One region of the Anaerotignum lactatifermentans genome, then DNA from elsewhere that is predicted to be linked to it. Evidence: a T-box and tRNA genes for the amino acid it is inferred to sense, from the RefSeq annotation. Region 1 holds a T-box; the other regions hold tRNA genes.

Region 1 (4,068 bases):
ATAATAATCCAGACCGATTTCGCCGATAGCAACCACCTTTTCATGAGCCGCAAGGCGGCGGAGTTCTTCGATGGTCTGAGAGGTCATTTCGCTGACTTCGTGAGGGTGTACGCCGACGGAAGCGTAAATGTAGTCATATTTTTCAGCCAGACGGATGCTCTCTTTGGAGCTTTTCAGGTCGCAGCCAATATTGACTACATGGTCAATACCGCAAGAGGGGAGAAGCTCTAAGAGCTTCTCCCTGTCTTCACGAAAGCGTTTATCGTCATAATGTGCGTGAGATTCGAAATACATCAGCTGATGCTGCTCCCGCTTGCAAAGTCTTTGTCGTCTGTTGTCAGAACGCTCAGTTTGCCGTCTCCGTCTTCGGCACACAGAATCATTCCGTAAGACATTTCACCCATCATTTTTCTGGGTTTCAGGTTATAAGCAACCACAACGCGTTTGCCTACCAGTTCGCCGGGGGCATAAGCGTCTTTGATGCCGGAGAAGATAACTCTTTCTTCGTCACCGATTTTGATCACGTTGCGCAGCAGTTTTTTGGAGCCTTCTACTTCTTTGCTTTCCAGCACTTCGCCTACTTTCAGCTGTACTTTGCAGAAGTCTTCAATGGTGATTTCTGCAGGGTATTCGCTTTCAGCTTCTGCTTTCTTTTCCGCTTCTTTTTTCTGCTGGTTTGCAACGGATGTTGCCTGAGAAGCTTTGATAGCTGCTTCCAGTTCTGCCAGTTCTTTCTTCATATCAATTCTAGGGAACAGTGTTTCGCCTTTCTGTACTTTCAGTTCAGCAGGCAGTACGCCCCATGTTTTTGTGCTGTCCCAAGCAGTTGCGTCGCCTTCTGTGATGTTGTACTGTGCCCAGATTTTTGCAGGTGTGTTGGGCATGAAAGGCTGAATCAGGATAGAAACGATACGGATGCTTTCTGCAACGTTGTACAGCACGTTTGCCAGTTCTGCTTTCTTTGCTTCGTCTTTGCACAGAATCCAAGGCTGTGTTTCGTCGATATATTTGTTTGTACGGCGAACCAGATTCCAGATTTCTACCAGAGCATCGCTGAAGAACATTTTTTCCATAGCGTTTTCCACTTTTTCTGTGGTAGCCAGTGCAACAGCTTTCAGGTCTTCATCAAAAGGTGTTGCAGTGCGTTCTGCGGGCAGTGTGCCGCCGAAATATTTGTCAATCATACCAACGGTTCTGGAAACCAGGTTGCCCAGGTCGTTTGCCAGGTCGGAGTTGATACGCTGAATCAGTGCTTCGTTGTTGAAGTTGCCGTCCTGACCGAATGCGATTTCACGGAGCAGGAAGTAACGGATGGCGTCTACGCCGTATTTGTCAACCAGTACGTTAGGGTCTACAACGTTACCAACGGATTTGGACATTTTGCCGCCGTTGATAACCAGCCAGCCGTGACCAAAGATCTGTTTAGGCAGAGGCAGATTCAGAGCCATCAGCATTGCAGGCCAGATGATGGCGTGGAAACGTACGATTTCCTTACCAACAACGTGTACGTCAGCAGGCCAGAATTTTTTGAACAGGCTGTCATCTTCTGTGCCGTAACCCAGAGCAGTGATATAGTTGGACAGAGCGTCTACCCAAACGTATACGATGTGTCCGGGGTCAAATTCTACAGGTACGCCCCATTTGAAGGAGGTACGGGAAACAGCCAGATCTTCCAGACCGGGTTTCAGGAAGTTGTTGATCATTTCGTTCTGGCGTGTGTTGGGCTGCAGGAATTCGGGATTTTCTTCCATGTATTTGATGATTCTGTCCTGATATTTGGAAAGACGGAAGAAATAGCTTTCTTCTTTCAAGAGTTCCACATCACGGCCGCAGTCGGGGCATTTGCCGTCTACCAGCTGATGTTCTGTGAAGAAGGATTCGCAAGGTGTGCAGTACCAGCCTTCATAGGAGCTTTTGTAGATGTCGCCCTGATCGTAGAGCTGTTTGAAGATTTTCTGAACGGTTTTTACATGGTAATCGTCTGTGGTACGGATGAATTTATCATAGGAGATGCAGAGTGTGCTCCACAGTTCCTTGATGCCTTTGACGATTTTGTCGGTGTATTCCTTGGGTGTCATGCCCTGACCGTTGGCGATACGTTCGATTTTCTGACCGTGTTCGTCGGTACCTGTCAGGAACATAACGTCGTAGCCACGCAGTCTTTTGTAACGTGCCATGGTGTCTGTTGCAACGGTACAGTAGGAATGACCGATATGCAGCTTATCACTGGGGTAGTAAATGGGTGTGGTGATATAAAATTTTTCTTTTGCCACAAATATCTCTCCTTTTCAATGGTTTTCTACAAAAATGGAAGATGGCACACAATAAAAAAACCGCCCTTTCTGCAAAGGACGGAAGTGACCGTGTTACCACCTTAGTTTATCTTTTTTTCACAAAAAAGACCTCAGCAGGTACAATAAATACCCTCACGCAGTAACGGGCGCAACCCGTCGCAGCCTATGCAAAAGCAGTCGGTGCGAAGCTCCAAGGCCATGTTCAGCGTCATTCCTGCGCCCCTTTTCAGCTTACCGGGGCTCTCTGTGGCATTTTGTGCCGCCTACTCTCCTTTTCATTGCTGTTGTCCCTTGCATTTTACTATATTTTGGGCTTTTCTGTCAACGGATATACAGGGAAAAGGAGAAATAAATGGTTTTTGTGGAAAAAAATTATGCCACAGGATTGTGGCATTTTCCCATGAAAGGGAAAAAGGTGTGATACCATGGGCAAAAGGAGGGGAGAAAAACGTGGAAAAACCATTGGATGTATTGCAGGATTTATACCAGAAAACAGACCTGGTGCGAAGCATCCTTTCCCTTTTGCTGGATGCCATGACCGCAGGCTGTGACCCATGGAAAACGCCTTATGTGGTAACGGTGTCCCACATGACAGAGATGGTGGAGGAGATACAGACGGAACTTTTGGCAGCAACGGAGGAGCTGTTTCGGGAGAGGCGAAAGGCGCAGAAAACGGATATCTAAAGCAACTTCCCCTCAAGAAAACATTGGTTTTCTTTTTTCTTGATTTCTTAAGGGGAATTGCGATGGCTGTCTTCATAAGAAAACATATCCATTATAAACTAGTAAAAATAAGAAAGCTGAAATCCTTCATATATGAAAAGGATTTCAGCTTTCTTTGTTTTCTTATGAAGATGCCCCTAAGGGCTAGTGTCCTTCGGAGAGGTACTTTTGGCGCAAAAGTACCCAAAACTTGGGGACCTTTCCCATGGTCCCCAAACCCCCACAGGCGACCAAAGGGAAAGATTTTCCCTTTGGAAACCTTTTCGCCAGTCCGGTGCGGACTGGGAGAGTCGGAAACGACAACATAGGGATTTTGAAAGAGCAGAATTTGCCCCAAATTTTTCTATTTTCTTCAAAAATATGCGAAAAAAACAGCCTTTCTCTGTTTGAGAAAGGCTGTTTCTACTATTATTATGTTTCCTGCTGAAACAAAATTACATCAGATTTTCAGGATTCAGGCATTCCAGTTCGGGCAGTACGAAACGGCCATCTTTGCGGATGAGCACATCGTCGAACCAGATTTCGCCGCCGCCGTATTCCGGTGTCATAATCAGCACCAAATCCCAGTGGATAGCGGATTTATTGCCGTTGGGTGCGTCGTCGTAGCAGTTACCGGGAGTGAAGTGGATGCTGCCGGAAATCTTTTCGTCGAACAGGATGTTGTTCATGGGTTTTGTGATATAAGGGTTTACGCCGATGGCAAATTCACCCACATATCTTGCGCCTTCGTCGGTGTTGAAAATGTGTTCCAGACGTTCTTTGTCATTGCCGTCGCAGTCGATGATTTTCCCGTCTTTGAATGTGAGTTTTACATTTTCAAATGTAAAGCTGTTGTATTCGGAAGGGGTGTTGTAAGTGATAACGCCGTTGATGGAGTCGCGAACGGGGGCGGTGTAGATTTCCCCGTCGGGAATGTTGCAGGTGCCGGCGCATTTCACTGCGGGAATGTCCTTGATGGAGAATGTCAGGTCGGTGCCTTTTGCCACCAGACGAACTTTGTCTGTGCGGTTCATCAGGTCAACGATGCTGTCCATGGCTTTGGACATTTTGC
Region 2 (4,068 bases), on a different contig from region 1:
CGCCGCCGTCCCGTGCGCTACAACAAAAATCTGGCATATATCCGTCGGATGGAAAAAGCGGGCAATGTGCTGGCCATCCGCCCCTGCATGCCGGAAGTGGGTCGCATGGAAAAAGATTATAAGAAACTGATGACGTTCTATCGTCATGGTTATATACTTGCACAGGAGCAATTTGCTCAATTACAAGCATTTATGGGAGGAAAGAGATGAAATTACACCAACTGACGAACCGTATCTGGTATACGGAACATGACAGCACCACAGACAGGCCCACACTGGGCTATATCATGGGGGACAGACGCTCTGTGATGCTGGATGCCGGAAACAGCGGCGCACATGGGGAACTGTTTCTGGAGGCTGTCCGCAGAGCCGGGCTGCCCAGACCAGAATTGGTCTGCATTTCCCATTCTCATTGGGATCACACCTTTGGTATGGCATCTTTGGGGCTGCCTGCCATCGCTTCCGAAAAGACCAATGCCCTGCTGCTGCAGATGGCTTGCTGGGGATGGTCAGAAAGAGAAATGGCAAAACGGCTGGAAACAGGAGAGGAATCCGCCTTTTGCGATACCCATATTCGACTGGAATACCCTGATCTGAGCCGCATTCAGGTGCGGGGCGCAGATATTATGTTTCAGGACAGACTGACACTGGAATTGGGGAATTGTCCCCTGGAATTATGGGAAGGGGTTTCCCCTCACGCCGATGACTGCACATTGATGCTGGCTGACGGCGTATTATTTCTGGGAGATGCTTATTGTTCCGTACCCGTTGGCGATGATTGGGTCTATGATAAAGACCTGCTGGAAAAACATATCCGCATGTTGGAGGAAACAGACTTCCGTCTTTGCCTGAAAGGTCACCATGCACCCCAGACAAAAGAGGAATTGCTGGCAGAATTGAAAGCGGAATTGGAAAAAATCAAATAATAGAAGTAAAACCCCCTTCGTGGAAACGAAGGGGGTTTGTTTTTGAAAAATCATAATTTGTGCCAGTTTAAGGGCGGGTTGACTCTGAAACGAAACAAGCCACTTAATCCAAAGAATCTATCAATTCCTGTACTTCATTAAAAAATCTTGATAGGTGGAAGCCATCGGCAACGGCATGGTGAATGTTCATGGTCAGCGGCATGATGAGTTTGCCGTCCTTTTGCTCATATTTGCCCCAAGTGACCACAGGCGCAAGGAATTTCCCCTCATCAAACACATGCACATCAAAATGGGCATATTTTACCCATGGCAGACAGGATACATCAAAGAAATTTGCTGGCTGATTTGCTAAAATGGCGCGCTGATTTTTGTATCGCTCTCTATCGGCTTCCATTCTGCCGTAAAATTCCCAAAGGTCCTCTGCATACTCCGTGACCATTTTGGTGAAATTTTCGTCATCCGTATGAAAATCCGTATAAGAAGGGGATACAAAATCCCATTTGATGAGATTGCCGTCTGCATCCCAACTGTATTTGAATTCATCATGGGCGTTAACAACTTTTGACACAACCCACACCATCAAAGGATAAAAATCCATATGGTGCTTTTTGGAATATGCTTTTAAGTTAGTCACATCCATATCCACCGTCAAACTCATGACGATTCGCATTTTATCGATATAAAATTGAAACAGATCACCTCTGCTCCATTCCTTTAAGTTCATCCGTGTATAATTCATAATCGTTCTCCCAATTGTCATTGATTGCTTGCTTTATTCAAGGAAATTATACCATAAGCTTATGAACAATTCCAGAAACGAGCCATCCCCGGCAGCGGTGGCAGCCCAAGCCCCGCAAGCCCGTCGGTCGCAGCCCTGAAACAAAAAAACACCATGCTTTCAGGGGCTGCTTCATAAGAAAACAAAAATAGTCCAAATTTTAAAAAGCAACGGATGTTTTCTTCTGAAGCCAGCCGTCGCAGTTCCCCTTAAGAAACGAAAAGCAAAAATGATGTTTTCTTAAGGGGAACCTGCTTGGCATGATGTTCTTTGAATTGCGGAGACAGGGTCAAGCACTTTGCTCCGCAAAGCCGCCTTCGGCGTCCCCATTTTCTTTGGGGTGCAGGGATTTGAATGACACCCCATGGGCAAGCCCACGGGGACCCCAATTTTCCAGCTTCAGCATGAGACATCTTCACACAACAAAAAAACACCACACACTTTCGTGTATGGTGCTTTTTGTTGAATTGCGGAGACAGGATTTGAACCTGCGACCTCCGGGTTATGAGCCCGACGAGCTACCGGACTGCTCTACTCCGCGGCAGTATAAAAAATGGGCGGAGAAGGATTCGAACCTTCGAAGCTATCGCAACAGATTTACAGTCTGCCCCCTTTGGCCACTCGGGAATCCACCCATATAATGGAATCATTTTCCGTTTATGAATTTCCGACCTGACATTGCCTGCAATGTCACGAGGAAATGAATGGAAAATGATGAAATGGTTTTTCCTTTCCTTCGGAAAGTAAAAAATAAACCTTATTTCTCACCTATTTCCGTTTCCAGAAATAAGAAAAAAGCCGATGATCGGACTCGAACCGATAACCTGCTGATTACAAGTCAGCTGCTCTGCCAATTGAGCCACATCGGCATGTGTTTTGCACTCGAACCGAATGCAAGAATAATATTATCATAACTCTTTTCATTCGTCAAGCACTTTTTTAAAAAAACCGGCAGAAATTTTTTCCTGCCGGCAAAGTTCTCTATCAACCGTATTTTACTGTCAGATTTACATAGGAAATATGTTCCCGCATAGCGGAATATGCTGTCTGATAATCGCCGTTTTTGATGGCTTCCAGAATTTTCCCATGCAGTTCGATGGTCACGTCAATCACTCTGGGATTCTGTGTCAAAGACTCCCGCATGGCAAGGCGGATGCCTTTTTCAAAAGATTCCTTCGCCGCGATCATGGTACTGATCAGCAGTTTATTATGTGTTGCCGCAGAAACCTGCATATGGAACATAGAGTCATAATCTACGAACAGGTTCACATCATTGCGGTAAGCAATCATTTTCTCATAGCAATGGGTCAGCTGTGCAATATCCTCTGCTGTGGCACGTTTTGCCGCGTAACTTGCTGTTTCCCCTTCCAGCATATACCTAAATTCCAACAAATCATTCAGGTCGGAATTTTCCACCGTGATGCTAAAAGGCGCAATGTTGACGATATTATCGATTTCATTGACGAATGTACCTGCCTTTGAGCGGCGGATAAAGCCGAAAACTGCCAGTGCTGTATAGGCTTCCCGCAAAGTGCTTCTGCCCACCCCCAGCATCTCGCTGACAATGTTTTCATTTGGCATCATATAGCCCGCAGGGAGCTTTCCTTCTATAATCAATTCTTTTAATCTTTGGAACAGTGTCTGTGAAATATTGTGTTTTCCCAGGTCTTTTTTCAGGTATTCCGCCTGTTCCATCAAATAATCACGCCCCATGCCGCTTCCTCCTTACATTTTCTGTATTTTTATTCATTTTCTCTTTTGTACGTTCCATATTATTTTAGCACCGCTGTCAACTTCCCGCAAGTCTTTCCGCGGACTTTCCCGAAACTTTATACCATTTTCACAAGGGAAACTGCATTTTTAATTAATCTATTTCCTTGGGAAACACATATTCGTCCTGAATCTGTTCCAGAGGGATATTTTTGTCCAAAAGGAAGCAGGCTGTTTCCTCATGAATTTCCTTCAGGCGTTCATAATCCTTTGGGCGCACCACCTGATACCGTTCTTCTTCCGGCAGTGTGAGCATCTCATAAACACTGCGCACAACGAAATGATTCTGGTCATTGGCATTGCGGAACTGGGTCCAAATGGGCACAAAAGAAACTTCCTTCACTTCCGCCGGATTGTCCGCCACCTGTTCCACAGTCAGATGGAGCACAATGGAAGCGTTTCTGGGAGGTGTTGTCTGAGAGGAAATGAAATTCCCCAGAGAATAAATGATGAAGCCGTCATGGACGCCGTCGCCATGGTCCACCTGACGGTATTCCATCCGCTGGAGCACATGGGGATGGCTTGCCAGCACAATATCTGCGCCGGCTGCAAACATACTGTCTGCCCATTCCACGAAAATATCATTGGGCACTG
Region 3 (4,068 bases), on a different contig from region 1:
ATGAACGTGCAGAAAAAATATACTTTTGACGACTTACGGGACATCATCGAGCAGCTTCGCAGTGAGAATGGGTGTCCTTGGGATAAGGTCCAGACCCATGAGAGCCTGCGGGCGGATATGCTGGAGGAAGCCTATGAAGCCGTCGATGCCATTGATAAAGGCGATATGGACAACTTGAAGGAAGAACTGGGGGATGTGCTTATGCAGGTTGTATTCCATTCTTCCATCGAAGCCCAGAAAGGCGGCTTTACACTGGATGATGTCATTCAAGGCATCTGTGAGAAAATGGTTTACCGTCATCCTCATGTGTTTGGAGAAATTTCTGTGGATACGGCGGAACAGGTGCTGGTGAACTGGGAAGCGTTGAAGAAAAAGGAAAAACATATGCAGACCCAGACAGATGTCCTCAAAAGTGTGCCGGATGCCCTGCCTGCTCTGACCCGTGCCAGAAAGGTGCAGAAGAAAGCGGCAGACGTTGGTTTTGATTTTTACGAAGCCGGCGGCGCCATGGAAAAAGTGGCAGAAGAAATCCGGGAGCTGCAGGAGGCTGTGGAACAGCCAAACGGCAATATAGAGGAAGAATTCGGTGATATTTTGTTCGCACTGGTGAACGTAGCAAGGTTTTTGAAAATAAATCCCGAGTTTGCCTTGACAAAAGCCACCAAAAAGTTTATAAATAGATTTGAGTATGTTGAGAATTCAGCCCTTTCAGAGGGAAAGCAGCTTTCCACAATGACTCTGGAGGAAATGGATTTGCTCTGGGATCAGGCAAAAATTGCCTTATCCAAGAAACTTTAATAGATTTATTTAGGAGGACTAACACAATGAACAAATCTGAATTAGTTGCAGCGATTGCTGAAAAGGCGGAAATGAGCAAAAAAGACGCTGAAAAAGCACTGAAAGCTTTCGAAGATGTTGTAACAGAAGAACTGGCAGCAAACGGCAAAGTACAGCTGGTAGGCTTCGGTACATTCGACGTAGCTGAAAGAGCAGCTCGTGAAGGCAGAAACCCTCAGACAGGCGAAGCAATGCCCATCCCCGCTTCCAAAGCACCCAGATTCAAAGCAGGTAAAGCTTTGAAAGATGCGATCAACAAATAATTTGATTTGATTGTTTTTGAAACGCTTTCTCGTCCTGAGAAAGCGTTTTTTTGAAAGAAAAAACAGCAAAGGGGAAATGAACATGCGTATTGATAAGTTCCTGAAGGTATCCCGTATCATCAAGCGCAGAACCGTAGCCAACGAAGCCTGCGACGCGGGACGTGTGTCCCTCAACGGCAAAGTGGTGAAAGCCGGCGCGGATGTGAAGGTCGGCGATATCATCGAAATTCAGTTCGGCAATAACGTGACAAAGGTGGAAGTGCTGAATCTGCAGGAATCCACCAAAAAAGAAGATGCTGCCGGCATGTATCGCGCAGTGGAATAATGTCCCAAAACCTCTCATATACTGTAAAAACAGTAAAGTAGACTGTAGAAAAACGAAGTTTAACATTTTTATTGAGAACGCGGAAGGGATTGGGAAACGAAGAGTTTCCCAACTGGAATCCGCAGTCGGAATTTATTTCCGACGAGGAAAAGCTGAAGTTTCAAGGCTTTTAGCCGATGGAACTTTGGCTTTATACTTCTGTCTACTCGTCAAAGCCTTGAATGAAATGAGGCTTTGACGACAGGGTGTCAACTTTTTGACACCCTGATATACTGTAAAAACAGTATGGGGAGGTTTTTTTGTTGGGGGAAGAAAAACGGAATTTGCGGCAGCATACCATTCGTATGACAGACAGAGAACGAATCGAGATTGGCGGCGTGACGGACGTCCTGCGTTTTGATGAGGAAGGCGTGGCAGTGGATACTACCTGCGGATTACTTATCATCAAAGGGGAAGGACTCCATGTTGGACGGCTGAATCTGGAAGAAGGGGAAGTGGCAGTGGAAGGGCGCATGGACGCACTGACCTACGCGGAAAATATGGGCGGCGGCAAACAATCCTTTTTTGCCAAGTTGTTCCGCTGAAAGGAGGCAGGCAGGTGGACATTCAGGGACAAGGAAGTTTGTTTTTGTGCTGCCTGTTGCTGGGCGGTGGTATGGGATTGGTTTATGACGGTATGCGTCTTGCACGGCGGATATTGCCCCACGGTGTCTGGGCAGTACAGATAGAGGATGGCTTGTACTGGGCAGCGGTGGCGCTGGGTGTCTTTGAGGTGTTGCTCCAGGAAAACCATGGGGAAGTCCGCTTTTTCCTGCTGGTGGCTATTTTTGGCGGCATGGGGCTTTATGGAACCCTTGCCAGTCCTTTTGTGATGGCTGTGGGAGAAAAGGTGCTGAAAGTCATTGGAAGACTGGTCATGTTATTGTTGACCATAATTTTGACACCCTTTCGTTTGCTCTATCTTGCCTTTGGCAGACCGGTGGGGAATTTCGTCAGATTTTGCGGTGGAAAATCCAAAAAACACTTGCAATTATGTAAAGTATATGTGAAAATAAAAAAAGACACATTACGGCGGGATATTCGTTTTTTGCGTCGAAAACCTTAGGAAGGGTGACTGCCATGGGAAAAAGAGCCAGAAAGAAAAAATCCGGTGGATTATGGATCCATCTTTTTTTGGTAGCTTTCTGCGTGTTCGTTGTGGCAGGGGTGTACTGGCAGTATCGGGAATATCGCCAGCTGAAAGTGGAACTGGCTGATGTACAGCAGCAGATTGCCGATGAACAGCAAAAGACATTGGATTTTCAGGCAAAAAAGGATTACTATAACAGCGACAGCTATATCGAACAGATTGCCAGAGAAAAACTGGGGCTGGTCAAGAGCAATGAAATCCTGTATATCAACCGTGAACAATAAAAGTTTTCAAAAAAAGACAATTTTTTGAAAAAAGGTATTGACAAATAGACAATATGACTATATAATGAACTAGTCGACTTGAGGCGGAGTAGCTCAGTTGGCTAGAGCATGCGGTTCATACCCGCAGTGTCGGGGGTTCAAATCCCTCCTCCGCTATTTTTCTTCTTTGGCCCGTTGGTCAAGCGGTCAAGACGCGACCCTCTCACGGTCGAATCAAGGGTTCGACTCCCTTACGGGTCAACTTTTGAGTGATAATTGAATTGTTAAAAACATGGGAGTTTAGCTCAGCTGGGAGAGCATCTGCCTTACAAGCAGAGGGTCACAGGTTCGAGCCCTGTAACTCCCATTTTTTTATGTCCAAAAACAAAAAGCAAAACAAGGGAGAAAGGCGCAACTGGGGAGAGTCATGCACCAACGTGCAAGAGGACACGAGGTAGAGCCTAAGAACTCCCATTTTTTATGTCCAAAAACAAAAAGAAGCAAAACAAGGGAGAAAGGTGCAACTGGGGAGAGTTATGCACCAACGTGCAAGAGGACACGAGGTAGAGCCTGAGAACTCCCATTTTTTTATGTCCAAAAAGAAAAACAAGGAAAAAACGGGAGAAAGACGCAGCTGGAAAGAGTCATGCACGAAGGTGCAAGAGGACACGAGGCAGAGCGCAGTCACTCCCATTTTTTATGCTCACAACAGAAAGAAATTACAATCAGAGAATACAGGGGCTTTATACGCAACATTATGAGGAGATATGTACGCATATCTTCTTTTTTTTGTGCAAAAATGCGGAGAGGAAAAGAGAAATCTGCGCCCGATTCAAGGGAGAACAGAAATCCTGCGTTTGTACTTCTATTTTTCTGGAAAAATTGATTGGAAAATAAAGGATATTTTTCTGAAAAAAGAAAATCTAAACGGACTTTCTACCTATGTTTATGGCGAAAAATATTGCCTGACATGTAAAACTGTATGGGTACAATTTAAAACAGTGTTGCGGCGCCAATAGCAGAGGCTCAGAAAATATGATATGCTGTTTTACAAAGGAAGCTTTGAAACGGGGGTATGACAATGAAGACGAAAGAAATTTGTTTGCGTGGACTGATGATCGCTCTGGTCACAGTTTCTACCATGGTGCTGCAGATTCCTGTGTCTGCTACCAATGGTTACATTCATTTGGGGGACAGTATGATATTGCTGATCAGCGTATTTTTTGGCTGGCGTTACGGCATGGTAGCCGG

What was found. A T-box is a leader RNA that pairs with one kind of tRNA and senses whether it is charged. The one in region 1 lies ahead of metG (methionine--tRNA ligase), so its partner is inferred to be a tRNA-Met.
Region 2: it has a tRNA-Met gene. The T-box ahead of metG (methionine--tRNA ligase) is inferred to sense a tRNA for this amino acid. The anticodon was not compared.
Region 3: it has a tRNA-Met gene. The T-box ahead of metG (methionine--tRNA ligase) is inferred to sense a tRNA for this amino acid. The anticodon was not compared.

The regions. Positions count from the first base shown of each region.
Region 1 covers NZ_JADCKK010000007.1:39,420-43,487, reverse strand. The annotation lists gene INF29_RS03060 (TatD family hydrolase) at 1-294, opposite strand, end outside; gene metG (methionine--tRNA ligase) at 294-2,273, opposite strand; T-box leader at 2,345-2,582, opposite strand; gene INF29_RS03050 (hypothetical protein) at 2,745-2,978, shown strand; gene INF29_RS03045 (aminopeptidase) at 3,452-4,068, opposite strand, start outside.
Region 2 covers NZ_JADCKK010000004.1:53,932-57,999, forward strand. The annotation lists gene INF29_RS01900 (patatin-like phospholipase family protein) at 1-210, shown strand, start outside; gene INF29_RS01905 (MBL fold metallo-hydrolase) at 207-926, shown strand; gene INF29_RS01910 (CatA-like O-acetyltransferase) at 1,030-1,665, opposite strand; tRNA gene INF29_RS01915 (tRNA-Met) at 2,172-2,245, opposite strand; tRNA gene INF29_RS01920 (tRNA-Tyr) at 2,259-2,339, opposite strand; tRNA gene INF29_RS01925 (tRNA-Thr) at 2,501-2,573, opposite strand; gene INF29_RS01930 (FadR/GntR family transcriptional regulator) at 2,689-3,417, opposite strand; gene INF29_RS01935 (CapA family protein) at 3,569-4,068, opposite strand, start outside.
Region 3 covers NZ_JADCKK010000039.1:2,960-7,027, reverse strand. The annotation lists gene mazG (nucleoside triphosphate pyrophosphohydrolase) at 1-798, shown strand; gene INF29_RS09890 (HU family DNA-binding protein) at 798-1,100, shown strand; gene INF29_RS09885 (RNA-binding S4 domain-containing protein) at 1,183-1,425, shown strand; gene yabP (sporulation protein YabP) at 1,728-2,009, shown strand; gene yabQ (spore cortex biosynthesis protein YabQ) at 2,024-2,530, shown strand; gene INF29_RS09870 (FtsB family cell division protein) at 2,545-2,838, shown strand; tRNA gene INF29_RS09865 (tRNA-Met) at 2,921-2,994, shown strand; tRNA gene INF29_RS09860 (tRNA-Glu) at 3,007-3,078, shown strand; tRNA gene INF29_RS09855 (tRNA-Val) at 3,112-3,184, shown strand; gene INF29_RS09850 (ECF transporter S component) at 3,899-4,068, shown strand, end outside.